3 regions of the Janthinobacterium sp. SUN211 genome follow, and region 2 is predicted to be linked to each of the others. Evidence: predicted binding sites of a transcription regulator. Region 2 holds the regulator's gene; each other region holds the start of a gene.
The links. Region 2 encodes HrcA, which represses chaperone genes, less so after heat shock. Its sites were predicted from a motif close to TTAGCACTCNNNNNNNNNGAGTGCTAA; they were not measured.
Positions count from the first base shown of each region.

Region 1: a site for HrcA is predicted at 4,191-4,217, ahead of rpoH (RNA polymerase sigma factor RpoH). Genes of this name have one in related genera too.
Region 3: a site for HrcA is predicted at 5,322-5,348, ahead of groES (co-chaperone GroES). Genes of this name have one in related genera too.

Region 1 covers NZ_JAPWIC010000009.1:63,497-71,237, reverse strand. Annotated here, with positions in the region: gene O3301_RS24495 (helix-turn-helix transcriptional regulator) at 1-593, opposite strand, end outside; gene O3301_RS24490 (cytochrome P450) at 670-1,797, shown strand; gene O3301_RS24485 (antibiotic biosynthesis monooxygenase) at 1,794-2,141, shown strand; gene O3301_RS24480 (hypothetical protein) at 2,145-2,597, opposite strand; gene O3301_RS24475 (hypothetical protein) at 2,776-3,042, shown strand; gene rpoH (RNA polymerase sigma factor RpoH) at 3,133-4,026, opposite strand; gene ftsX (permease-like cell division protein FtsX) at 4,444-5,364, opposite strand; gene O3301_RS24460 (cell division ATP-binding protein FtsE) at 5,361-6,098, opposite strand; gene ftsY (signal recognition particle-docking protein FtsY) at 6,107-7,165, opposite strand; gene O3301_RS24450 (MerR family transcriptional regulator) at 7,330-7,741, opposite strand, start outside.
Region 2 covers NZ_JAPWIC010000011.1:122,807-130,547, forward strand. Annotated here, with positions in the region: gene O3301_RS27220 (enoyl-CoA hydratase/isomerase family protein) at 1-582, shown strand, start outside; gene mmsB (3-hydroxyisobutyrate dehydrogenase) at 606-1,508, shown strand; gene O3301_RS27230 (hypothetical protein) at 1,695-2,309, opposite strand; gene O3301_RS27235 (hypothetical protein) at 2,313-2,912, opposite strand; gene O3301_RS27240 (HAD family hydrolase) at 3,158-3,883, shown strand; gene hrcA (heat-inducible transcriptional repressor HrcA) at 3,986-5,002, shown strand; gene fur (ferric iron uptake transcriptional regulator) at 5,054-5,485, opposite strand; gene O3301_RS27255 (outer membrane protein assembly factor BamE) at 5,682-6,305, shown strand; gene dapB (4-hydroxy-tetrahydrodipicolinate reductase) at 6,325-7,134, shown strand; gene O3301_RS27265 (barstar family protein) at 7,143-7,469, shown strand; gene O3301_RS27270 (CaiB/BaiF CoA-transferase family protein) at 7,523-7,741, opposite strand, start outside.
Region 3 covers NZ_JAPWIC010000002.1:242,354-250,094, forward strand. Annotated here, with positions in the region: gene O3301_RS06735 (alpha-D-glucose phosphate-specific phosphoglucomutase) at 1-10, shown strand, start outside; gene O3301_RS06740 (oligopeptide:H+ symporter) at 57-1,595, opposite strand; gene O3301_RS06745 (GNAT family N-acetyltransferase) at 1,714-2,271, opposite strand; gene O3301_RS06750 (hypothetical protein) at 2,365-2,841, opposite strand; gene groL (chaperonin GroEL) at 3,089-4,738, opposite strand; gene groES (co-chaperone GroES) at 4,789-5,079, opposite strand; gene O3301_RS06765 (hypothetical protein) at 5,615-6,367, shown strand; gene O3301_RS06770 (DUF904 domain-containing protein) at 6,524-6,787, shown strand; gene O3301_RS06775 (cell division protein ZapA) at 6,787-7,098, shown strand; RNA gene ssrS (6S RNA) at 7,153-7,330, shown strand; gene O3301_RS06785 (EVE domain-containing protein) at 7,409-7,741, shown strand, end outside.

The sequences.
Region 1 (7,741 bases), on a different contig from region 2:
TGCAGCAGGGCCGCCCCCAGCGCGCCGCCCAGGTGGGCGCGCCGTTCGCTCCAGTCCAGGCAGGCACAGGCGAAGCGGCGGCGCTGGCGCTGCAATTGCGGCACGTCGATGCCCAGGGCCGCCATGCCAGCCGCGCCCGCTTCCGACAAACGATATGCTCCGCCATCGTCCAGCAGCCAGCCTTGCGTGTGCAGCTGGTCATGCAGGGCGACGGCCACCGTGCCGGCCATGTGGTCGTAGCAAGTGCGCGCATGGCGCAGGCGGTCCGGCGTGGTGGGCGTAAACGGCGTCGCCGCCACGCCAGCCACCACCAGCAGCGCTTCGAGGGCCTGGCCCACCTCCATGCTGGCCAGGCGGTAGTAGCGGTGCTTGCCCTGAGCCAGCATCGACAGCAAGCCATCGTCGCGCAGCCGGCTCAGATGCGCGCTGGCCGTCGAAGCGCCCACCTCGGCCAGCGCCGCCAATTCCGTGGCCGTGCGCGCATGGCCGTCGAGCAGGCTGCACAGCATGCGCGCGCGGGCCGGCTCGGCGATGGCGCCGGCCAGTTGCGCCAGTCCCATGTCGGCCGTGCGGGCTTGATGCTTGTCATCCATGATTCGTCCGTTAGCGAAGTGTTGTGGTGGAAGGGCCAGCATACTCTGCTCCCTACCTCACTGCAATGGAAGCCGCATGCCGCTCACCGATTCTGTTACCGACCCCGTGGACCCTTTCTCTGCCGTCACCCACGCGGCGCCGTACGATTACTATCGCCGCCTGGCGGACGGCCCGCCGCTGCGATTCGATGCGCAGCTCGACTGCTGGCTGGCGACGGGCGCGGACGGCGTGCGCGCCGTGCTGGCGCATCCCGCCTGCCGCGTGCGGCCAGCGGACCTGGGCGTGCCGCACAACCTGGCGGGCACGCCGTGCGGCGCGATCTTTGCCGAACTGGTGCGCATGAACGATGGCGAACGGCATACCTTGCCAAAACAGGTGCTGGCGCGCGCGCTGGGCCAGGTGGATATGGCGCGCTTGCAGGGGCGGGCGCTGCACCTTGCCGGCGAGCGGGTGCCCGGCAGCGCCGCCCAGCTGAACGATGCGATTTTTGAGCTGCCCCTGTTCGCCATGGCGGACTTGCTGGGCTTTGCGCCAGCGCAATGGCCGGCGCTGGCCGCCTGGACGCGCTCGTTTGTCGCCTGCCTGTCGCCGCTGAGCAATGCCGAGCAACTGGCCGGCGCGCAAGTGGCGGCCGATGCTCTGCTGCAAAGTTTTGGCCGTCTGCTGCGCGCGGGCGACGTGAGGCCCGGCAGCATGCTGGCCGCCATCGTGGCCGAGGCGGATGCCTTGGGTTGGCAAGCGTCGGGCGGCGTGCTGGCCAACCTCGTGGGCTTGCTGTCGCAGACGTGCGACGCCACGGCCGGCTTGCTGGGCAATGCCATCGTGGCCTTGCGCACGCAGCGGGATTTGCTGCCGCAACTGCGCGCCGCGCCCGAGCTGTGGCCGGCCATGCTGCGCGAAGTCAGCCTGCGCGATCCCGCCATCCACAACACGCGCCGCTACACGGCGGAAGACGCTGAGTTCAATGGCGTGCGCGTGCCGGCCGGGCAGATGATCCTCGTCGTGCTGGCCAGCGCCGGCCAGGCGGAGTCGGGCTTCGGCCATGGCCGCCACGCGTGTCCGGGCCAGGCCATCGCGCTCGCCACCGCCACGGCTTGCCTGCAGGCGTGGGCCGGGGCATTGGAACGCTTGCCGCTGGCGTGGCGTTATCTGCCGTCGCTGAACGCGCGCATCCCCGTGTTTGCGCAAGGAGAAAACGCATGATTGCCGTGATTTTCGAGGTCTGGCCCAGCGCCGCAGGACGCCAGCAGTACCTGGACCTGGCGGCGTCCCTGCGGCCCCTGCTCGATGAGGTGGACGGTTTCATTTCCATCGAGCGCTTCAGCAGCCTGAGCGAGCCAGGAAAATTGCTGTCGCTATCGTTCTTTCGCGACGAGGCGGCGCTGGCGCAGTGGCGGCAGCTGGAAGCGCACCGCGCGGCGCAATCGGCCGGCCGGCACGGCGTGTTCGACGATTACCGGCTGCGCATTGCCGCCGTCGTGCGCGATTACGGCTTGCTGGAGCGGCAGCAGGCGCCCGAAGACAGCCAGCGGCGCCACGATGCCTAGCCATCAGCGGGGCAGCGCGCCCTGGGTGATTTTCACCTTGACCCGGTAGGTGGGCTCGGCCGCATTCAGGGTGGGCGGCGTGGCCGGGTCGACGTCGAGCAGGGTGAACGTCAGGTGGTTGACGGTGACGGAACTGGCGGCGCCGGGCATGGACTCGGACAGGACGATGTCGGTCGTGCCCGCGCTGTTGAGCAAACTGAAACTGTAGCTGACGTAGCCTTTCCACACGCACACGGCGCCCTTGCGGCAGCGGCTGTCGTTGACGCGTTCGAGTTTCAGGGTATCGGTGGCCGTGATGGCCACCTGTTCGCCCGGCGAAAGCACGTGGGTGACGCTGCGCGGCGTGTTTTCCGCGTCGCCGGCGCTGCCGGCCGCGCCGCAGCCGGCCAGTATGGCCAGGCAGGCGAAGAACAGGGGAAGCAGCACGGTGCGGTAAGAGCGGTTCAGAGTAGACATGTTTTTCCTTTCAGGTGGAGCGTCCCCGGCGTGCTTGTTCACGCGTGGGATAAAATGATAGTAACAAAATGATATTTTTCCGGCGCACTATTGGCGTGCTGCCGATGAATTGAGGCGCGAGCCACGCGGCGCGCCGATTACTGCGTAGAATGGCTGTTTTGAAAATCAGGAAACAACCATGAAAAAAACCGACCTGGCCAAAAGCGATGCCAAGAAACTGATGGGAAAGATGAATGTTCCCGGCGCCGGTGCATTCGGTAAGGAAGCGGTGGTCGTCGACCGCCGCGAACAGCGCAAGCGCGACCAGGCCCTGGGCCTGGTGCCATTCGCCGTCAAGCTGAACAGCGATCTGGTCTTGCAATTGCAGACCCTGGCCAAGGAGCGCGGTGCGGATCTGAATGAAGTCGTTGCTGAATTGATCAGCAAGGGCCTGGCTGCAGCTTAACTGGCTGCCATGTTTATCTGTTGATAAACATCAAGTAGTAAAACTAAAAGGCGCCTTGCGGCGCCTTTTACATTGCGGCATTGCTTGCGATTACACGTAGGCCGCCAGCGCGCCCTTCATTTTTTTCAGCGCCGCCACTTCGATCTGGCGGATGCGCTCGGCCGATACGCCGAACTCTTCCGCCAGCGCGTGCAGGGTGGCGCCGGAACCGTCGTCGTTGGCCAGCCAGCGCGCTTCGATGATGCGGCGCGAACGGGCGTCCAGCTTGGACAGGGCCGTTTCCAGGCCTTCCGATTGCAGGCGCGTCACTTGTTCCGCTTCCAGCACCTTGGTCGGCTCGCTTTGCTCCGACGACAGGTAGGCGATCGGCGAAAACTTGTCGTCTTCATCGTCGGTCGGCGATTCCAGAGCAATGTCGCGGCCGCTCAAACGCGTTTCCATCTCGATCACTTCTTCGCGTTTCACGTCGAGCAGCTTGGCCAGCGCATCGATCTGCTTCGGCGTCATCGCATCCAGGCCCGTCTTGTGGCTGCGCAGGTTGAAGAACAGCTTGCGCTGCGCCTTCGTCGTCGCGACCTTGACCAGGCGCCAGTTTTTCAGGATGTACTCATGCATCTCGGCTTTCACCCAGTGCATGGCGTACGACACCAGGCGCACGCCCTGGTCCGGATCGAAACGTTTCACGGCTTTCATCAAGCCGATATTGCCTTCCTGAATCAGGTCGGCGTGCGGCAAGCCATAGCCCAGGTAGCCGCGGGCAATCGAGACCACCAGGCGCAGGTGCGACAGCACCAGTTCTTGCGCGGCGGCCAGGTCATTTTTTTCGCGCAGGCGTGTCGCCAGCGAAATTTCTTCGTCGTGGGTCAACATGGGCAGGCGGTTCACGGCCGAAATATAGGCGTCGATATTGCCCAGATTGCCAGTGAACCCGAGGCCCAGCGCATTACTTTTGGTCGGAACCAATGCGGACGTTGCGGACATCATAGTCATGTTTTCTCCCTCGTAGTCTTGCTTTGTTCCAGTTGGCCACGTCACGCGACGTGGCAGCTTGTATCGTCGTTTTTGCGTATTCGGTCTTGCACTTTGCAGATCGCGGCACCATCTTGATCTGGCGTCCATGGCGGTTCTGCTGTTGGTATGTCCCTATATTAGCACTCTCTGCTTGAGAGTGCCAATCAGCACATTTAATCGATCTGATAGCCTAAATGCTATGGCGAATGAATGCCTGATAAATATGTCTGAATAGCGATCTGAACAGTGCTGCAGGCCGCTTCACGACAACGTAGCCAGTCTACGGCCTCTGGCTGAAGCGAACCTTAAGAATACTTGCTTAATATCAAGATAACAGCAGTATGGGGAGGGCGCATGGCGGCACCGGAGGCGCCGCCATGGGAAAGAAGATCAGTTCAGGCGCGCCAGGTGGCGCTGCACGCAGAGGAAGGCGCCGATCAGGCCCAGGCCGGCGCTGACGGCCAGCAAGCCGGCCATCGGCAGCGGCGCCAGCGGCACCAGCTGGAATTCGGACGCATACAGGCGGGCAAACTCGGCAATCGCCGTATTGAGCGGCTGCAAAGCCAGCGCCACGGCGCCCAGGGCCAGCGCACCGGCGCACAAGCCCAGCAGGGCGCCCGTGTAATAGAAGGGACGGTGGATGAAGGTGTCCGTCGCGCCGATCAATTTCGAGATGCTGATTTCATCGCGCTGCTGCATCACTTGCAGGCGGATGGTGTTGAAGACGACGGCGATCACGGCCACGCCCAGGGTAATGGCCAGCAGCAGCAGCACCAGGCGCAGCACGCCCAGCAGGGCCGCCAGGCGCTTGACCCAGGCCGAATCGACTTGCGCCGATTCCACGCCGGGCAAGTGGCGCAGCTGTTCCGCCACCGCATCGACATCCTGCGCTTCGCTGGCGCTGCTGAAGGCGTCGAGTTTCAGCACATAGCTGTCGGGCAGGGGATTGTCACCCAGCGTACTCAGCACATCGGCCAGGCCGTTCTTGTTTTTCAGCGAATCCAGCGCCTGTTCGCGCGGGATGAAGACGATCTTCGCCTTTTGCTCGCCGACAATCTTGCGCATGGCGCCCGCCAGGCCCACGGCTTGCTCGCGCGGCGTGTCGATCTTCAGGAAGACGCTGATTTCCGGGTCGACCGACATCTGTTCCGACATGGGGCGGACATTGTCGAGCATGGTCAAGCCGGCGAACGGCAGCGACAGGGCGATGGCGACGACGAGCACGTTCAATAGGAAGCCACCCGGCGACTTGCGCAAGTGGATCAGCGCCGAACCGAGGGCGAAGCGATGTTGACGGAACCAGCCTCTCATGCCTGTTCTCCTTCGCCGTCATCTAAGCCTGGGGCGAAATCGGGATCGGGCGGCGCGAACACGGGCGCCTGCGTGGCCTTGTCGATGGCCACCAGCTGGCCGTTTTTCAGGTGGATCACGCGGGCGGCGGCGTCGAGCATCTGTTCGTCATGGCTGGAAATGAGGCAAGTCACGCCCACGGAGTGGAACGCTTTCAGGGCGTCGAGCACCTTGTTGGCGCTGGCGCGGTCCAGGTTGGCCGTCGGTTCGTCGGCCAGGATGATCTGCGGCCGGTTGACGATGGCGCGCGCGATCGACACGCGCTGCTGCTCGCCGCCCGACAGCGACAGGGGACGCGCCATGGCGCGGTCCAGCAGGCCGACTTTATCGAGCGCGGCGCGCGCGCGCTGTTCGGCCGCCGTCTTGTGGGCGCCGACGACGAGCAGCGGCAGCATGACGTTGGCCAGGATGGAGCGGTCGTTGAGCAATTTTTGCTGCTGGAAGATCAGGCCCATGTTGCGGCGCAGGAAGGGCACGCCGGCCGGCTTGATCTTCGCCATGTCCTGGCCATTGACGATCAGCTTGCCCGACGTGGGGCGTTCCATGGCGGCGATCATTTTCAGCAAGGTGGATTTGCCGGCGCCGGACGGGCCCGCTAAAAACACCAGCTCGCCTTTGGCAATATTGAGGGAAATATCGCTGAGCGCCACGGCGTCGGCGGAGTATTGCTTGGAGACGTGCTGAAATTCAATCATGTATAGGCTTATCCTAGCAGCGCTTCGACAAATTCGGCAGCCACGAAAGGCTGCAAGTCTTCAATTTTCTCACCGATGCCGATGAAATACACGGGCACGGGACGCACGCGGGCGATCGCCGCCAGCACGCCGCCCTTGGCGGTACCGTCCAGCTTGGTGATCACCAGGCCGCTCAACTGCAGGGCATCGTCGAAGGCCTTCACTTGCGTGAGGGCATTCTGGCCCGTGTTGCCGTCGATCACAAGCAGGGTTTCATGCGGCGCGCCATCCATGCCCTTGCCGATCACGCGCTTGATTTTCTTCAATTCTTCCATCAGGTGCAACTGCGTCGGCAAGCGTCCCGCCGTGTCGACCATCACCACGTCGATGCCGCGCGCCTTCGCCGATTGCACGGAGTCGTAGGCCACGGCGGCCGGATCGCCCGATTCCTGCGAAATCACGGTGACGTTGTTGCGTTCGCCCCAGACCATCAACTGTTCGCGTGCTGCGGCGCGGAAGGTGTCGCCCGCGGCCAGCAGCACGGACTGGTTATTCGACTGCATGTGCTTGGCCAGCTTGCCGATGGTGGTCGTCTTGCCTGCGCCATTCACGCCGGAAATCATCATCACCAGCGGCTTGTGGCGGCCCAGCTCGAAGCGCTTTTCCAGCGGCGAGAGCAGGTCGATCAGCAGCACTTTCAGGGCGGCCTTCACGGCGGCCGCGTCGAGCAGCTTGTCTTCCTTGACCTTTTTCTTCAATTCCGTGAGCAGGAATTCGGTGGCGTCGATGCCGGCGTCCGACATCAGCAGCGCCGCTTCCAGCTCTTCGTACAGGGCGTCGTCGATCTTCGCGCCGACGAACAGCACGGACAGGGTGTTCGAGGTTTTCGACAGGCCGGCCTTCAGGCGCGTCATCCACGATTTTTTCTCGGGTTCGGCTGCGACGATCACGGGCACGAGCTCGGCCGGCGCGCCGCTCAGGGGCGTGGCGGCAGGCTGCGGTGCAGGCGGCGTGGCGGCGGGAAGGACGAGGGGCTCGGCTGGTGCAGCCTCGGGAGCGATGGGTTTTTTCTTGAAGAAACTAAACATGGATGTGTGGTGGCGGGTGCTGACCTAAGGCCCGGCGGCGCCGGACACTGTGTTACGGGCTATTCTACCAGAGCGCGCCCGGCCCTTCATGCTTTACTGTTCGATTGGCAACATTGCGCCGCTATCCACGGAGATCGCCGCAGTTGCCGCGCTTTTCCGCCGGTTCAGTGGGTTTGCAGGGCCAGCGCCTGGTGGCGGCGACGCCAGTCGGCGATGCTTTCGTCGACTTGCCGCAAGTCCAGCACATGCAAGAAGGGGGGCGGCTGCCTGGTCAGCACGGGACTGCGTCCCCCTGCCCACAATTCCATGCTTGGCGGCAAGCTTGCATGCAGCTGCTGCAGGCTGTCGCGCGTCTGCCGTTGCTTGCTGGCGCTGGAAAACGATAGCGCGACGATGTCGGCCCGCTGCGCGCGGGCGGCCGCGACGATGTCTGTCAGCGGCGTTTCCACGCCCAGCGACATGCAATGGGCGCCGGCCGCCGCGCACAGCGCTTCAGCCATCAGCAGCCCCAGGCCGTGACGCTCCTGCGGCAAGGTGCTGAGGACGATGCGCGGCGAGCGCATGGATGGGCTGCTT
Region 2 (7,741 bases):
ATGAACGCGGCTGACGCCCTGTTTGCGGGCCTGGGCGACTATTTCCTGCGCCAGGAAGAGCGGAACATGGTGCTCGACGCGCTGGCGCTGGCGCAATGGCAAGCCAGCCCGCAGGCGAACAGCGAGCAGCTGGACCGCCTGCTGCGCGGCTTCTCGGCTCCTGCGTCCTTGCTGCCCGTGTCCGAAGTGCGCGCCAACTTCGACGCCATCGCCGCGCTGACGCAAGCGCCCACCTTGCCCGAAGTGGTGGCCGCCATCGCCGCGTATGACGGCGATTCGGCCTGGCTGCAAAAGGCGGCCCACTCGCTGCACAAGGGCGCGCCCAGCTCCGCCGCCCTGGTCTGGGCCATGCGCGAACGCACGCGCCATATGAGTTTGGCGCAAGTGTTCCAGCTGGAATTGATCGTTGCCGTGCAGTGCTGCGCCCATGCGGACTTCAGCGAAGGCGTGCGCGCCTTGCTGATCGACAAGGACAACGCGCCGCAGTGGCAGCCAGCCAGCCTGGCCGACGTCGGCGACGCGTATCTCAATGGGTATTTCACGGCGCCGTGGGATAGCCATCCTTTGCGCGACCTACATTAAAAGAACAACAGGAGACTTCAAAAATGCAACATATCGCTTTCATCGGCTTGGGCAACATGGGCGCGCCGATGGCCCGCAACTTGGTGGCCGCCGGCTTCCACGTATCCGTATTCGACCTGACGCCGGAGGCCGTGGCGTCGCTCGTCGAGGCGGGCGCCACGGCGGCCGCCTCCGCCAGCGCGGCCGTGCAGACGGCCGACGCCGTTATCACCATGTTGCCAGCCAACAAGCATGTGCAGGAGCTGTACCTGGCGGCGGGCGGCGTACTGGACTCGGCCAAGCCCGGCGCCCTGTTCATCGATTGCAGCACCATCGCCGCCGATGTGGCGCGGCAAGTGGCACAGGCGGCCAGCGAACGGGGCTTTACCATGATCGATGCGCCCGTCTCGGGCGGCACGGCGGGCGCGGCAGCCGGCACCCTGACCTTTATCGTCGGCGGCAGCGAAGCGGCCTTGCAGCAGGCACGTCCCCTGCTGGAAAAGATGGGTAAGAACATCTTTCATGCGGGCGAGGCGGGCGCGGGCCAGGTGGCGAAGATTTGTAACAACATGCTGCTGGGCATCTTGATGGCCGGGACGGCCGAGGCGCTGAACCTGGGCGTGGCGCATGGCCTGGACCCGAAAGTGTTGTCCGACATCATGGCCAAGAGTTCGGGCCGCAACTGGACCCTGGAAGTGTACAACCCGTGGCCCGGCGTCATGGACGGTACGCCCGCGTCGCGCAATTACACGGGCGGCTTTGGCACGGCGCTGATGCTGAAAGACCTGGGACTGGCGCAGCAATCGGCCCTGTCGGCGAACGCGCCTACGCCCTTGGGCGGCCTGGTGCGTCAGATGTACCAGATGCATGCGCAAGCTGGTTATGCGCAGCAAGATTTCTCCAGCATCGTGCAGATGTTGCAGCCGGGCTTGAATAAACCCGCGTGAGAAATTTTGGGCAAAAAAAAGCCCGCTGGTAAAAGCGGGCTAAATCCAATTCTTGGAAGAGTTGGAGGAGACAGATGCATTATGCTGCATCGCCACATATAACTCCAATTTATCTTTGGAATATCAACTATAGATTTCCATGATATCTCTTCCCGGTAGCCGCCTGGCGGCTACCGTTGCCGCAACTCAGGCGGGTTTGCAGGCGATCTTCAGCGCCGTTACATTCCCTTCGCCCATGGTGCCTTTTTCAGTACCTGGCGCCAGCTCGCACTGCAGACCCTTCGGCTGAGCGGAGACGCTGATGGCATAGGTTTCGCCATAGGCGACAAAGCCGCCTATGGTAAAGGTCGTGGCATCCTTGAGCACCGGTGTTAGTGTACTACCGTTAATCAGTACCAGGCCATCCACGGTCAGGCCGGAAATCGTGCCGCCCACGGTATATTTGTTTTGGAAGCAAGTAACAGCGGCGCTGATATTGATGTAATGACCAGCCGAGCCGGAACCGCCGCTGATGCCGCAAGTCATGTGGGCCGGTTGTTGCTTGACGGTGATGTCATACGCGGTGCCGTAGTCGATGCGCTTGGCAAAGGTGAAGTTTGTTTTCCCCGCAGGAACCGGCAGGGGGTCGCCGCCATTGGCCAGGATCAATCCTTCATTGTTCAAGCCTGAGATCGTGCCGCTGACCTCATACGAGGCCTTGCCGCCGCAAGCGGCCAGTCCCAGGGTCAGCAGCAGCGCGGCGAGTGGGCGCAAGCAGGATAACTTCATGTAATTCTCCAAAAAATAGGTGACGGATCGCAAGGATTACTGCGGCGTGCAGTCAAGTGTGGCCGCGGTCGTGGCGGCAGAGCCCATCGTGCCGACCGTATCGCTGGCGTCGGCACTCTTTGAACCCTGGAAGCGGCACGTCAGGCCCGTTGGCTGAGCCAGTATGGAAATACCGTACGGGGCGCCGTCAGCTACCGATTCGAATGTGTAGGCGGTGGCGCCAGCCGACAGGGTGATGCCGGTGGAGCCCATCACCAGGCGCAAGTTGCCGGCGGTCAGGCCCGTGATCGTGCCTGTCAGCGGGTAGGTGTTGGTCTTGCAGCTCACCACGGCCGTGGTGACGGAGTAGCTCGATGCCTTGCCAACGCCATTGATGATGGTGCAAACGGCGCCCTTGGGCTGTTCCGCGATGGTGATATTGTAGCGATCATCGGTCTTCACCAGCTTGGTGAAGGCAACGTTGGTCTGGCCCGCAGTAACCGGCAAGCGTTCGCCGTCATTCTGGAGAATCAGGCCATCCTTGGCCAGGTCGCTGACTGAGACTTGCAGATACAGGTTGCCGCCGCTGCCGCCGCAGGCTGCCAGTGTGACGGCGCAAGCCGCCGCCAGCATCGAGCGCAGGTACAAATTTTTCATACATTCTCCAAAACGAATTAGGTTGGGTAGCGCAACGCGGACGCTGGCGCCGCATTGGAATGGCGCCTATTTTAGTCTATCTGGCAAGCTCGATGACCTTGCCTTGTATCACCCTGTAACAATTTTTCGCCAGGAAGCGCTGGCCCGGCCCCATTTCACGGGGGCGCAGCCATGCCGGCGGCGGCGATCGGTGCGACAATAGGCGCACCCTGCGCACCGTGACGCAGCATCCCATTGTGAGTCCCATGTCTCTTGCCCCCGTAAAACCCGCCGTGCCGCCCAAGGCCATCCTGTTCGACCTCGACGATACCTTGTGGCCCATCGCGCCCGTGATTGCCGCCGCGGAAACCCTGCTGCACGACTGGCTGGCCACGCATGCGCCCAAGGTGGCGCAGCAGTTTTCCATCGAGGTGCTGCGCCAGCACCGCCTGGCCATGCTCAAGGAACAACCGCATTTCCATGGCAACCTGATCGAGTTGCGCCGCGCGGGCTTGCTGGCCGCCTTCGAGGCTGCCGGCGAGGATCCCGCCCTGGTCGACGGCGCTATCCTGCAATTCCTGGCCGCGCGCAACCGCGTCCAGCCCTATGACGACGTCTTGCCGGGCCTGGCCTGGATGCGCCAGCGCATGCTGGTCGGTTCGATCTCGAATGGCAATGCGGACCTTGACATTATCGGCCTGGCGCAGCATTTCAAGGTATCGATCGCCGCCAGCGATTTTGGCGTGGCCAAGCCCGACGCCAGCATCTTCCTGGCAGCTTGCGCCGCGCTGGACGTCGCGCCCCATGAAGCCGTGTATGTCGGCGACGACCTGTATTTCGACGTGACGGGAGCGCAGGGGGCGGGCATGCGCGCCGTCTGGATGAACCGCAAGGGCAGCGATGCGCACCTGGCCGCCGGCGTGCAGCCCGACGCCATCTGCGCCAATTTTGATGAATTGTTGCTGTGGTTGCAAGGGCAACTGGAAGATTGATCGCCGCAGGCCGGGCGAACGTGCATAATAGGCGCTGTTGACGCACGTTCGGCCGCTTTCGTTGCCGCTTGCTTAACAAAATACTTGCCTAAATAAAACACCATGCAACTCGATACACGTGCCCAAACACTGCTGAAAGCCCTGGTCGAGCGATATATCGCCGACGGCCTGCCGGTCGGTTCGCGCGCCTTGTCGAAAATTTCCGGCCTGGACCTGTCGCCGGCCACGATCCGCAACATCATGGCCGACCTGGAAGAGCTCGGTTATGTGTCCAGTCCGCACACCTCGGCCGGACGCATCCCCACCCCGCGCGGCTACCGCATCTTTGTCGACACCTTGCTGACCGTGCGGCACCTGGACGAGCACCTGGTGGAATCGCGCATGCGCCTGCAGACGCCGCAACCGCAAAAAACCATCGCCAACGCGGCGCAGATGTTGTCGTCGCTGTCGCAGTTTGCCGGCGTCGTGCTCAGTCCGCGCCGCGAATCCGTGTTCCAGCAAATCGAATTCCTGCGCCTGTCGGAAAAACGCATCCTGCTCGTCATCGTCGCCCCCGGCGGCGACGTGCAGAACCGTTTATTGCTGACGGAGGCCGACTACACGCCGGCGCAACTGGTGCAATCGGCCAATTACATCAACCAGAATTATGGCGGCCTGTCCTTCGACGCCGTGCGCATGCGTCTGCAGGGCGAATTGCGCCAGTTACGCGACGATATGGGCAGTTTGATGCAGGCGGCCGTGGAAGCGGGCAGCGAAGCGATGGCCGACCATAGCGATGACATGGTGATTTCCGGCGAGCGCAACTTGCTCAGCGTGAGCGATCTGTCGTCGAACATGCATTCGCTGCGCCAGATGTTCGACATGTTCGAGCAAAAAACGGGCTTGATGCAGTTGCTCGACGTGTCGAGCAAGGCGACGGGCGTGCAGATTTTTATCGGCGGCGAATCGAACCTGGTGCCGATGGATGAGATGAGCGTGGTGACGGCGCCGTATGAAGTCAACGGCAAGATCGTGGGAACGTTGGGAGTGATCGGGCCGACGCGCATGGCTTACGAGCGCGTCATCCCGATCGTCGATATCACGGCCAAGCTGCTGTCAAGCGCGCTGAGCCATCATTGATCGTACTGCCTGACGCGCCGGCCGGTCCCTTGCGGAAACGGCCGGCTTGGGTCAGGCGGTTTTGTGCGGGCAAGCCGTCTTGATGCAGTTGCCGTAGATGGCCAAAGCGTGTTCGGCGATCTTGAAGCCGCGCTCTTCGGCCACTTTTTGCTGGCGCACTTCGATGTCTTCGTCGAAGAATTCTTCGACCCGGCCACAGTCGAGGCACACCAGATGGTCGTGGTGGGAACCTTCGTTGAGCTCGAAAATCGCCTTGCCGGTTTCAAAATGGTTGCGATTGAGCAAGCCGGCCTGTTCGAATTGCGTCAGGACGCGGTAGACAGTTGCCAAACCGACATCCATATTGTCGGCCAGCAGAATCTTGTAGACGTCTTCCGCGGTCAGGTGGCGTACCGGGCTACTCTGGAAGATATCGAGTATCTTCAGCCGTGGCAGGGTGGCTTTCAGGCCGCTTGCCTTGAGATCACTAGGATTGTTACTCATGTTTGTTGCTCGTATGTGGGTCAGGTGCTTTATCATATAGCGTTTTGTCGGGGAGTGCCAAAATATGCTTTTTTTTGGCGGGCCGGTCACTCCTGGCGTTTTGTTCATCCAATTGAGGTCATTTATGCGCGTAACACCGGCTGTATTGCCATCTCTCTGGCACCGTATTCCATTTCGAGCACCAGTCTTGGCAGGCATGGTCTGTGTCGCGCTGGCCATGTCCGGCTGCGCCAACCGTGGCATCCTGGGCGAAAAGCCGGCAGCTGCTCAAAAAGAAGGCAAGGAACTGGTTCCCGAACAGGGCGCACAAACGACCACCATTACGCCGCTGCAAAAATTCATGTGGTTTTTCTCGCCCTACCGTCCTGACATTCAACAAGGCAACTTTGTCTCCGAAGAGATGCTGGCCCAGTTGAAAGTGGGCATGACGCGCGACCAGGTGCGTTTCGTCCTCGGCACCTCGCTGCTGACCGATATCTTCCATGCCGACCGCTGGGATTATCCATTCCGCCTGGCACGGGGCAGTGGCGAAACCACCAGCAGCCGCGTGGTCGTGTACTTCGGCAAGGATGGCAAGGTTGAACGTTTCGAAGGCGGTAACTTGCCGACGGAGAAAGAATACATCGACCGTATCGCCGGTCCGTCGCCGTTTGCCAAGGTCGCCAAGGCCGATGCGCCAGCCGCCGCCGTGCCGTCGCCCGTGGCGCCGAGCGCCGTACCCATGCCGGCCGATGCCGCACCCGCCATTCCTGTGAGCAAGCCGGAAGTGACGCCTGCGCCTGCCGCCGAGCCTGCACCTGCTGCCGAACTCACCAAATAAGTTGCTGTAAGAGAATAAAATGACTGAACTGAAAATTGCCATCGCTGGCGCCAGCGGCCGCATGGGCCATATCCTGATCGAAGCGGTCAGCAATGCGCCCGACGCCGTGCTGGCCGGCGCGCTCGACCGTGCCGGTTCGCCGTCGATCGGACAGGATGCGGCCGCCTTCCTCGGCAAGCCGGCCGGCGTGCTGACGGAGTCCGACCTGGCGAAGGGCCTGGCGAACGCCGACTTCTTGATCGATTTCACGCGTCCGGAAGGCACTTTGCAGCACCTGGCGTATTGCGCCGAGCACGGCATCAAGATGATCATCGGCACCACTGGTTTCGATGACGCTGGCAAGGCCGCCATTGCCGCCGCCGCCGAAAAGACGGCCATCATGTTCGCGCCGAACATGAGCGTGGGCGTGAATGTCACCATGAAGTTGCTGGAACTGGCCGCGAAAAGCCTGTCCGAAGGCTACGACATTGAAATTATCGAAGCCCATCACCGCTTCAAGGTCGATGCGCCGTCGGGCACGGCCCTGCAAATGGGTGAAGTGGTGGCCGGCGCCTTGGGACGCGACTTGAAGGAATGCGCCGTGTATGGCCGCGAAGGCGTGACGGGCGAACGCGACCCGTCGACCATCGGCTTTGCCACCATCCGCGGCGGCGATATCGTGGGCGACCATACGGTGTTGTTTGCCGGTATCGGCGAGCGCATCGAGATCAGCCACAAGTCGAGCAGCCGCGTCACCTACGCCCACGGCGCCCTGCGCGCCGCGCGTTTCCTGGCCGACAAGCCCACGGGCCTGTTCGACATGCAGGATGTGCTGTCGCTGAAGAACTGAGGAAGACCATGGCCACTGCCATCCTGAATGGAAAAGACATCACCGACGCAGCGAGCTTTCACGCGCAATGCGTGCAAGCCTTCGGTTTCCCCGAGTTTTACGGCAACAGCATGGATGCCTGGGTCGATTGCCTCAGCTACCTGCGCGACGACGAAAACATGACGCAGTTCCGTTTGAAACCGAACGAAGTGCTGGACATCGTGGTGCAGGACGCCGAAAGCATGAAGGCGCAAGTGCCTGATTTACTGGAAGAAATCACGTTTTGTATTGCCGGCATCAATGAGCGCTATGAAGATTACGGTGAAAAGCCGGCGCTGAAACTGGTGCTGAAATAAGGCTGAATCAATAAAAAACGCCGGACAGTGTTGCCACTGCCCGGCGTTTTTCTTTAGACGACCTTGCGTTCGCGCAAACCGTCGATCTGGCCGCCATCGAGGCCCAGCCATTGCTGCAGCACCTCCTGGGTATGCTGTCCCAGCAATGGCGGCGGCAAGCGGTACTGCACCGGCGAGCCCGACAGGCGCACGGGATTGGCCACCAGCGCCACCGTGCCCGCCGTCGGGTGCGGCATCTCCACTTTCAAGCCACGCGCCACCACTTGCGGGTC
Region 3 (7,741 bases), on a different contig from region 2:
GACGACGTAAAAAAGGGCGCCCGAGGGCGCCCTTTTTGCGTTACATCAAACCGGCATCACGCTTTCGCCGGGATGACCGCCTGGCGGTAGTTATCCACCATCTTGTAGCGCTTCGCATACAGGCCGAAGGCCAGCATGGCCACGGCGGCAAAGGCGGCGAAGAAGAACATCTGGAAGGCTGTCACGCTGATGCCGCTCTCGGCGATCTTGCCGATCACGCCTTCGTTCATGACGCTGCGGTTGACGATCAGCACCCACAGGTTGCCCACCGTGGTCGACAGGTTCCAGAAGCTCATGATGGCGCCCTTCATGGACACGGGCGCCTGGCTGTACGCAAATTCCAGGCCCGTCGCCGAGACCAGCACTTCGCCGAACGTCAGCAGGGCGTACGGCAGGATCTGCCACATGATGGAGACGGCGTTGCCGCTATCGAGGGCCAGCTGCAGCAGACCGATGACGATCCACGCCAGCGAGGAAAAGCCGATACCGGCCGTCATGCGGCGCAGGGCCGTCGCTTCCAGGCCGAAGCGGTTCAGCATCGGGTACAGCACCAGGTTGTTGAACGGGATCAAGAGCATCACCAGCATCGGGTTCAGCGCCTGCATCTGCGCCGGCAGGAACCAGCTTGGTTTTTCCATGGTGTTCGCTTGCACGATCCACGTCGAGGCCTTCTGGTCGAACAGCGAGAAGAACGGCGTGACGAGGGCGAAGATGACGAGGATGCGCAACACGGCGCGCACGCCTTCGACGGCTTCGTCAGGGTGGATGCCGCGTGCGCGTTCCAGCTGCATGGCCGTGCCGATGCTGCCGAAGGCCAGCAGCAATACCAGCGCGGTACACGCGGCAATCACGAAGCCCCATTCGGGAATGCTGTAGAACGCATACAGGGCGCCGATCACGCCGACGTAGGCCACGTACAGGCCGGGACGCGAACCGCCGTCGACACGGGCCAGCAGGGCCGTGCGGGCCACGCGGGTGAACGAATCGGGATTCGGCGGCGCCGGCGGCACGTGCACGTATTTCTTGGCGCCCATCCAGAAGACGATGGTGGCAGCCAGCATCATTAGGCCGGGGATGCCGAAGGCGATCGACGGGCCGAAGTCGCGCAGGAACATCGGCATCAGCAGCGAGGCGAAGAAGGAGCCGAAGTTGATGATCCAGTAGAACAGGTCGAATACCAGCTTGGCCTTGTGCTTGTTGGTCTGGTCGAACTGGTCGCCGACAAACGAGGCCACCAGCGGCTTGATGCCCCCGGAACCGAAAGCGATCAGGAACAGGCCGAAATAGAAGCCGTTGACGCTGTTTTCAAACAGGGCCAGGCAGGCATGGCCGGCGCAATACACGAGGCTGAGCCAGAAGATGGTGTTGTATTTGCCAAAGAAACGGTCGGCCAGCCAGCCGCCCAGCAGTGGGAAGAAGTACACGCCGATGACGAAGGTGTGGAAGACGTGCTTGGCTTCGCCCGTGCGCTGGTCGATCGGGATCATCAGCAGCAAGGTGCTGATGAGGAATGGCGTCAGGATGTTGCGCATGCCATAGAAGCTGAAGCGTTCGCAGCCTTCGTTGGCGATGATGTACGGTATTTGCCGCGGCATTTTGCCCGTGGCGGTTTGTGTCTCGGCCGATGACATTGGCTCTCCCCCAAGTTTTTTTTGTAAGCCGCGATGCTAAGGCCTGCCGCGTTTGCTTGCAACAGAAAAAACGGCCTGTCCGCTATTTCGCAGAGATTTGTAAGGTATTGATTTTCATAAAGACATTACTTTCGGCACTTGCACGCGCCGGGCGGGGCAGCCACAGCTGCATTTGCAGCATGCCATCCGATGCGGGACAGTCTTCCAGGGTAAAACCGCAAGCGAGGTACAGGGTCAATGCCGCGTGGTTGTCCTGCGCCACGGCCAGGCGCACGCGGCCCAGTTCGGGAATGGCGCAGGCATGGGTGATGGCGGCCTGCACCAGTTGCCGTCCCGCGCCGCGTCCGCGCGCCTGCGGTGCCACGTACACACCCCACAGGCTGGCCTTGTCATGCACGACGGCAATCGGTTCGCGGCGCAGGCCGGCCAGCGCGATCAATTGTTCCTCGTCGAAAGCGCCAAATATTATTTGGTGGGAAGTGGCGCGCAAGCGCTGGGCTATCTGTGCCAGCGGCAAGCCGCTTTCCGCCGCATGCGTGGTGCAGAAGGCGGCGGGCAGTTCGGCGATGCCGGCCAGGCGCAGCGCGCGGTAGGCGGCAACGTCGTCTGGCGCGAGGGGGCGGACAGTGATGGCTGGCATGTGGGCGAGTATCGGGCTTCGATGCCAGAAAGTAAAGCTTGTGCTGCAAGGCAAGCGTCCCTGGCCATCGCGCCCGTCGCCGGCGCAGGGGTGTTACTGGGTGGCGACGCGCTGCATGGGCGCATTGTCCTTGCGCCATTGTTCCAGGCTGATCAGCTCAGCGCTGACGATGTCGTCGACGAGGATGCGCTTGCCGTCGGGCGAGACGACGAAACTCTCCCACCGGTGCGCCGCATCGGGCGTATTTTCGAAAAAGCTCAGCTGATAACAGGCGACGCCATCGACGAGGCGCGTCTCGGGCGACGTTTCCATCACGGCGCCATGGGCGCGGCCGCCCGACGCCTTTTCGATATGCGCCGACCAGGCCTTGATTTCCGGCAAAGCCATCAAGGCATCGATGGCGCGCGCGTTCTGCTCCGGCGCCGCCGTCTGGCTGCTCGCGGCCGGGGCATTGCCTGCCTGCGGCGCGGATTGCTGGTGCAGGTAGAACGCGCCGAGCCCGGCGGCCAGCAAGCCGGCCAGGATGCCGGCGATGATGGTGGTTTTGGAAGAGGAGGCGCGTGGCGGCATGATGGTGAGCATGAGAAAGAGGGACGATGGCGGCCATGCTAAAGCAAAACGCACAGGCCGGCAATCGCCGGGCTTGCCAAACGGGTTTGCGAAGCGGGTTTGCCAAATCGCCAGGCGAAAAAAAGCCACCTTCCGTAGAAGGTGGCTTTCGGGGCCGCCGGGAGGCGCTGGCAGCTTTTGGTCTGCCAGCCCTGTCCCTGCGTATGCGGCCAGTCGCGCCGTCGCCTGCGCGGATGGCCGCCGGACATTACATCATGCCGTCCATGCCGCCCATGCCGCCCATACCACCCATGCCGCCGCCCATGCCGCCGCCTGCTTTGTCGTCAGCGATTTCGCAGACCATGCAGTCGGTCGTCAGCATCAGCGAAGCGATCGAAGCGGCGTTTTGCAGCGCCGAACGGGTCACTTTGGCTGGGTCCAGGACGCCCATTTCAACCATGTCGCCATACGTGCCGTTGGCAGCGTTGTAGCCGTAGTTGCCCGAGCCAGCCAGTACGGCTGCCACGACGACCGAAGCTTCTTCGCCAGCGTTTTGCACGATCATGCGCAGTGGCTCTTCCATTGCGCGCAGGACGATCTTGATACCAGCGTCTTGATCAGGATTGTCGCCCTTGACCGTGATGTTGGCGCGTGCGCGCAGCAGGGCTACGCCGCCGCCTGGCACGATGCCTTCTTCCACGGCAGCGCGGGTTGCGTGCAGTGCATCTTCAACGCGGGCTTTTTTCTCTTTCATTTCGACTTCGGTGGCTGCGCCAACCTTGATCACGGCAACGCCGCCAGCCAGTTTGGCGACGCGCTCTTGCAGTTTTTCACGGTCGTAGTCCGAGGTCGCTTCTTCGATCTGTACGCGCACTTGTTTCACGCGTGCTTCGATCGAGGCAGCTTCGCCGGCGCCATCGATAACGATGGTGTTTTCCTTGCCCACTTCGATGCGTTTCGCTTGGCCCAGTTCGGCCAGGGTCACTTTTTCCAGGGTCAGGCCGACTTCTTCAGCGATCACTTGGCCGCCGGTCAGGACAGCGATGTCTTCCAGCATGGCTTTGCGGCGGTCGCCGAAGCCAGGGGCTTTCACTGCACAAGTTTTCAGGATGCCGCGGATGTTGTTCACAACCAGGGTCGCCAGCGCTTCGCCTTCGATGTCTTCCGCGATGATCAGCAGTGGACGGCCAGCTTTTGCGACTTGTTCCAGTACCGGCAGCAGGTCACGGATGTTCGAGATTTTCTTGTCGCACAGCAGGACGAATGGGCTGTCCAGTACGGCAACTTGTTTCTCTGGGTTGTTGATGAAGTATGGCGACAGGTAGCCGCGGTCGAACTGCATGCCTTCAACGATGTCCAGCTCGTCGTTCAGCGACTTGCCGTCTTCTACGGTGATGACGCCTTCTTTGCCGACTTTTTCCATCGCTTCAGCGATACGCTCGCCGATCGAGTAGTCCGAGTTCGCCGAGATCGCGCCAACCTGGGCGATTTCCTTGGTCGTGGTGCAAGGACGGGCGATTTTCGCCAGTTCTTCGACGGTGGCTGCAACAGCTTTGTCGATACCGCGCTTCAGGTCCATCGGGTTCATGCCGGCGGCAACGAACTTCATGCCTTCGCGCACGATGGCTTGTGCCAGCACGGTCGCGGTGGTGGTGCCGTCGCCGGCGTTGTCGCTGGTGCGGGAAGCAACTTCCTTGACCATTTGCGCGCCCATGTTCATGAGCTTGTCTTTGAGTTCAACTTCTTTCGCTACCGACACACCATCCTTGGTGACGGTAGGGGCGCCGAACGAGCGCTCCAGGACCACGTTGCGGCCTTTCGGGCCCAGCGTTACTTTGACTGCGTTGGCGAGGATGTTGACGCCTTCGACCATCTTGGCGCGCGCTGCGTCGCCGAATACTACTTCTTTAGCTGCCATGTTCAATTCTCCTGAGTTTCGGGATGTATCTGTCTACAACGTGGAAACAATTACTTGACGACGATCGCCATGATGTCTTCTTCGCGCATGACCAGCAGCTCATCGCCGTCAACTTTGACGGTTTGGCCGGCGTACTTGCCGAACAGGACGCGGTCGCCCACTTTGACATCCAGAGGACGGACTTTGCCGTCGTCGAGAATCTTGCCATTGCCTACGGCAAGGACTTCGCCTTGATCCGGTTTTTCAGCAGCTGCATCAGGAATGATGAGGCCGGACGCAGTTTTGGTTTCCTGGTCGAGGCGTTTGACGATGACGCGATCGTTCAATGGGCGCAGATTCATACAAAACTCCTTAAAGTTCAATGGATAGGTGTTGCTAAATGAATACATGCCTGGCGCAGCGCCAGGCGTGCTTTCAGTGACCGCCGTTGAAAGCAGCCCGCAACGGTCAAGCAAACCCCATGTCATCGAGTGCGTGCCGGCGCTGGGCAGTGGTGGCATCGCGGCGTCGCCCGCCGCGTAGCGTTCCCTGCTGTTGTCCGGCATACACCATCATGTCCTGAGGATTGCTACGAAAGAGTTTGTTAGCACTCTCTACTAACGAGTGCTAATTATAGGGACGCTAAGGGTCAACTTCAAGGGCTTATTCAAGGGGAACATATAGATAGATGCTGAGCAGAGCCTGCATCTACACAGGGTTTGCGCCAGCACAAGCCTCGTTCCCGGGCGTCAGCAACAGGCGCGACTCTAGCATGTCGTTCGGAGAGGGGGCGTTCCTGTACGCACAGGAAACAGAGTTTGACTATGAAATTTGATAAGATGATTGCAATTGCATATCAATATCGCCACATATCACCGCTCGCGCCAGAAAGAAACCATGCCATTCCCGCTTTCCCGTCCCGCCCTGCGCCTGCTGGGCGTCACCGTCACCGTCATCGGCCTCGCCTGCCTGGGCAATGCCGCCGCGCAAACGCCCACCATCGTCGATGAAATCACCGTGGCGGCCCTGACCCCGCTGGAAAAGAACATGCTGCTCAATGACTTGTTCAACGACTTGAACAAGGATGACGACGACCAGGAAGCCCATGTGTGGGACAACGGCGGCGACCGCGGCATGCTGGTGAAAGTCACGTATAACTTCAGCAACTCCGGCATGACGGAACACAGCCTGAAGGCGCACGTCTGCCGCGACCTGAAATTCGTCGTCACGGCGGCTGGCAAGTCGCAGGACCTGAGCCGCCGCACCTGTTCGCAAAACAGCGGCAACTGGGATGTGCAGGGCAAGGATCCAGCACCCGTCGTGTATCCGCCATTCCTGTCCGACGTGACCATCGCCAAGCTGAATGCGAAGGAACAGAAAGCCTTGCTGACGGCTGCCGTGCGCACCTTGAAGGATGAAGAGGATGGCAAGACGCGCCAGTGGAGCAACAAGGGCCTGGGCAATGCGGTGCCGCTGGCAGTGCGCCTGACGCCTTCGGGGACGGACGCCAAACCTGGCAGCTACCGCAGTACTTGCCGCGACTTGACGATGGTGCTTGACGGCAAGAGTGGACAACAGACGCTGACGCGCCGCTCTTGCGAAAACCGCTATGGCGGACTGGATATCGAACCCGATTACGTCGACGAGTAAAACGCTGCCATCGCGGCGCTGGCGGATGCGTGCAGATGGCGAAAAGCGCCGGAAAAAGCGTGTATTGTCCGCCAACTGCCCTGCATTGATGTAAATATGTGTGACAGCGGCGTGATTCGATTGACGCCCATGGAGCGTCCGCCCTATAGTGGCGGGATGATTTCCGAATTCAACGAATTATCCGACAAAATAGGCCTGCTGGCCGAAATGACCCATGCGCTGCGCCGTGAAAACGCGCAATTGCGCAAGGACAATGCCGCGCTGGCCGCCGACAACGCCCTGTACGTGCAACGCATGCGCGATGCGCAGGAGCGGGTGGAAGCGTTGCTGGAAAAAATTCCCGAACTGGTGCAAGCTGGCCTGGAGCAAGCCGCTTCGGAAGCGGGCGCCTATATTGCCGAGAACGAGAAGGAAGCGTAATGCCGCGTGTCGATGTCAATATCATGGGCCAGTCCTACAGCATGGTGTGCCGCGACGGCGAAGAGCGCGCGCTGCGCGAAGCGGCGATCTATCTCGATAGCAAAATGAAAGCCATCCGCGACGCGGGCAAGGTCAAGGGCAACGACCGCATCGCCGTGCTGGCCGCCCTGGGCGTGGCTGCGGAATTCCTGTCCGTGAAGTCGCCGCAAGGTCCGCTGTCGGAATTGACGATACTGGAAGTGAAGCAGAAAATCTCGGCCATGCACACAGTATTGGATAGTGCGCTGACGCCCCAGGAAAACCTTTTTTAAGCGCGTACGCGACGATTTGTCTTTGCGATGCGCGATCAAAGGAGTAAACTTGGGTCTACCCTGCGGTGTTCGCGATTGCCATATATTCCTTGAACCATTTATGCGCATCGGTTGCGAATTTTGTTTGATGGGAGTGAGCGTCGCTCGTTCGACGAACCCGAAATTGAACTAACGTGACCACCTTGAACCGTTTGGTTCGGGATGCCGGCATAGCGGCACAGGCGGGGCCCAATTTGCAGTACAAAGAAAACGGTTGCAGCATCATGCTCAGCCGTTTTTTTACGCCTGTTGCTTTTGATAGGGAGTGAACATGAAACAATACTGGCTGATGAAATCCGAACCCGATGAAGTGAGCATCGACGACCTGATGGCCGCGCCGCAGCACACCATGCCGTGGTTTGGCGTGCGCAACTACCAAGCGCGCAACTTCATGCGCGATGGCATGCAGCCGGGCGATGGCGTGCTGTTCTACCATTCCAGCTGTCCGCAGCCGGGCGTGGCGGGCGTGGCCGAAGTGGCCAGCGGCGCGTATCCCGATCACAGCCAGTTTGAAGCGGGTGGCAAGTATTTCGATGCCAAGGCCACGCCTGAACAGCCGCGCTGGATCAGCGTCGATGTGCGCGGCCTGAAGAAGACGGCGCTG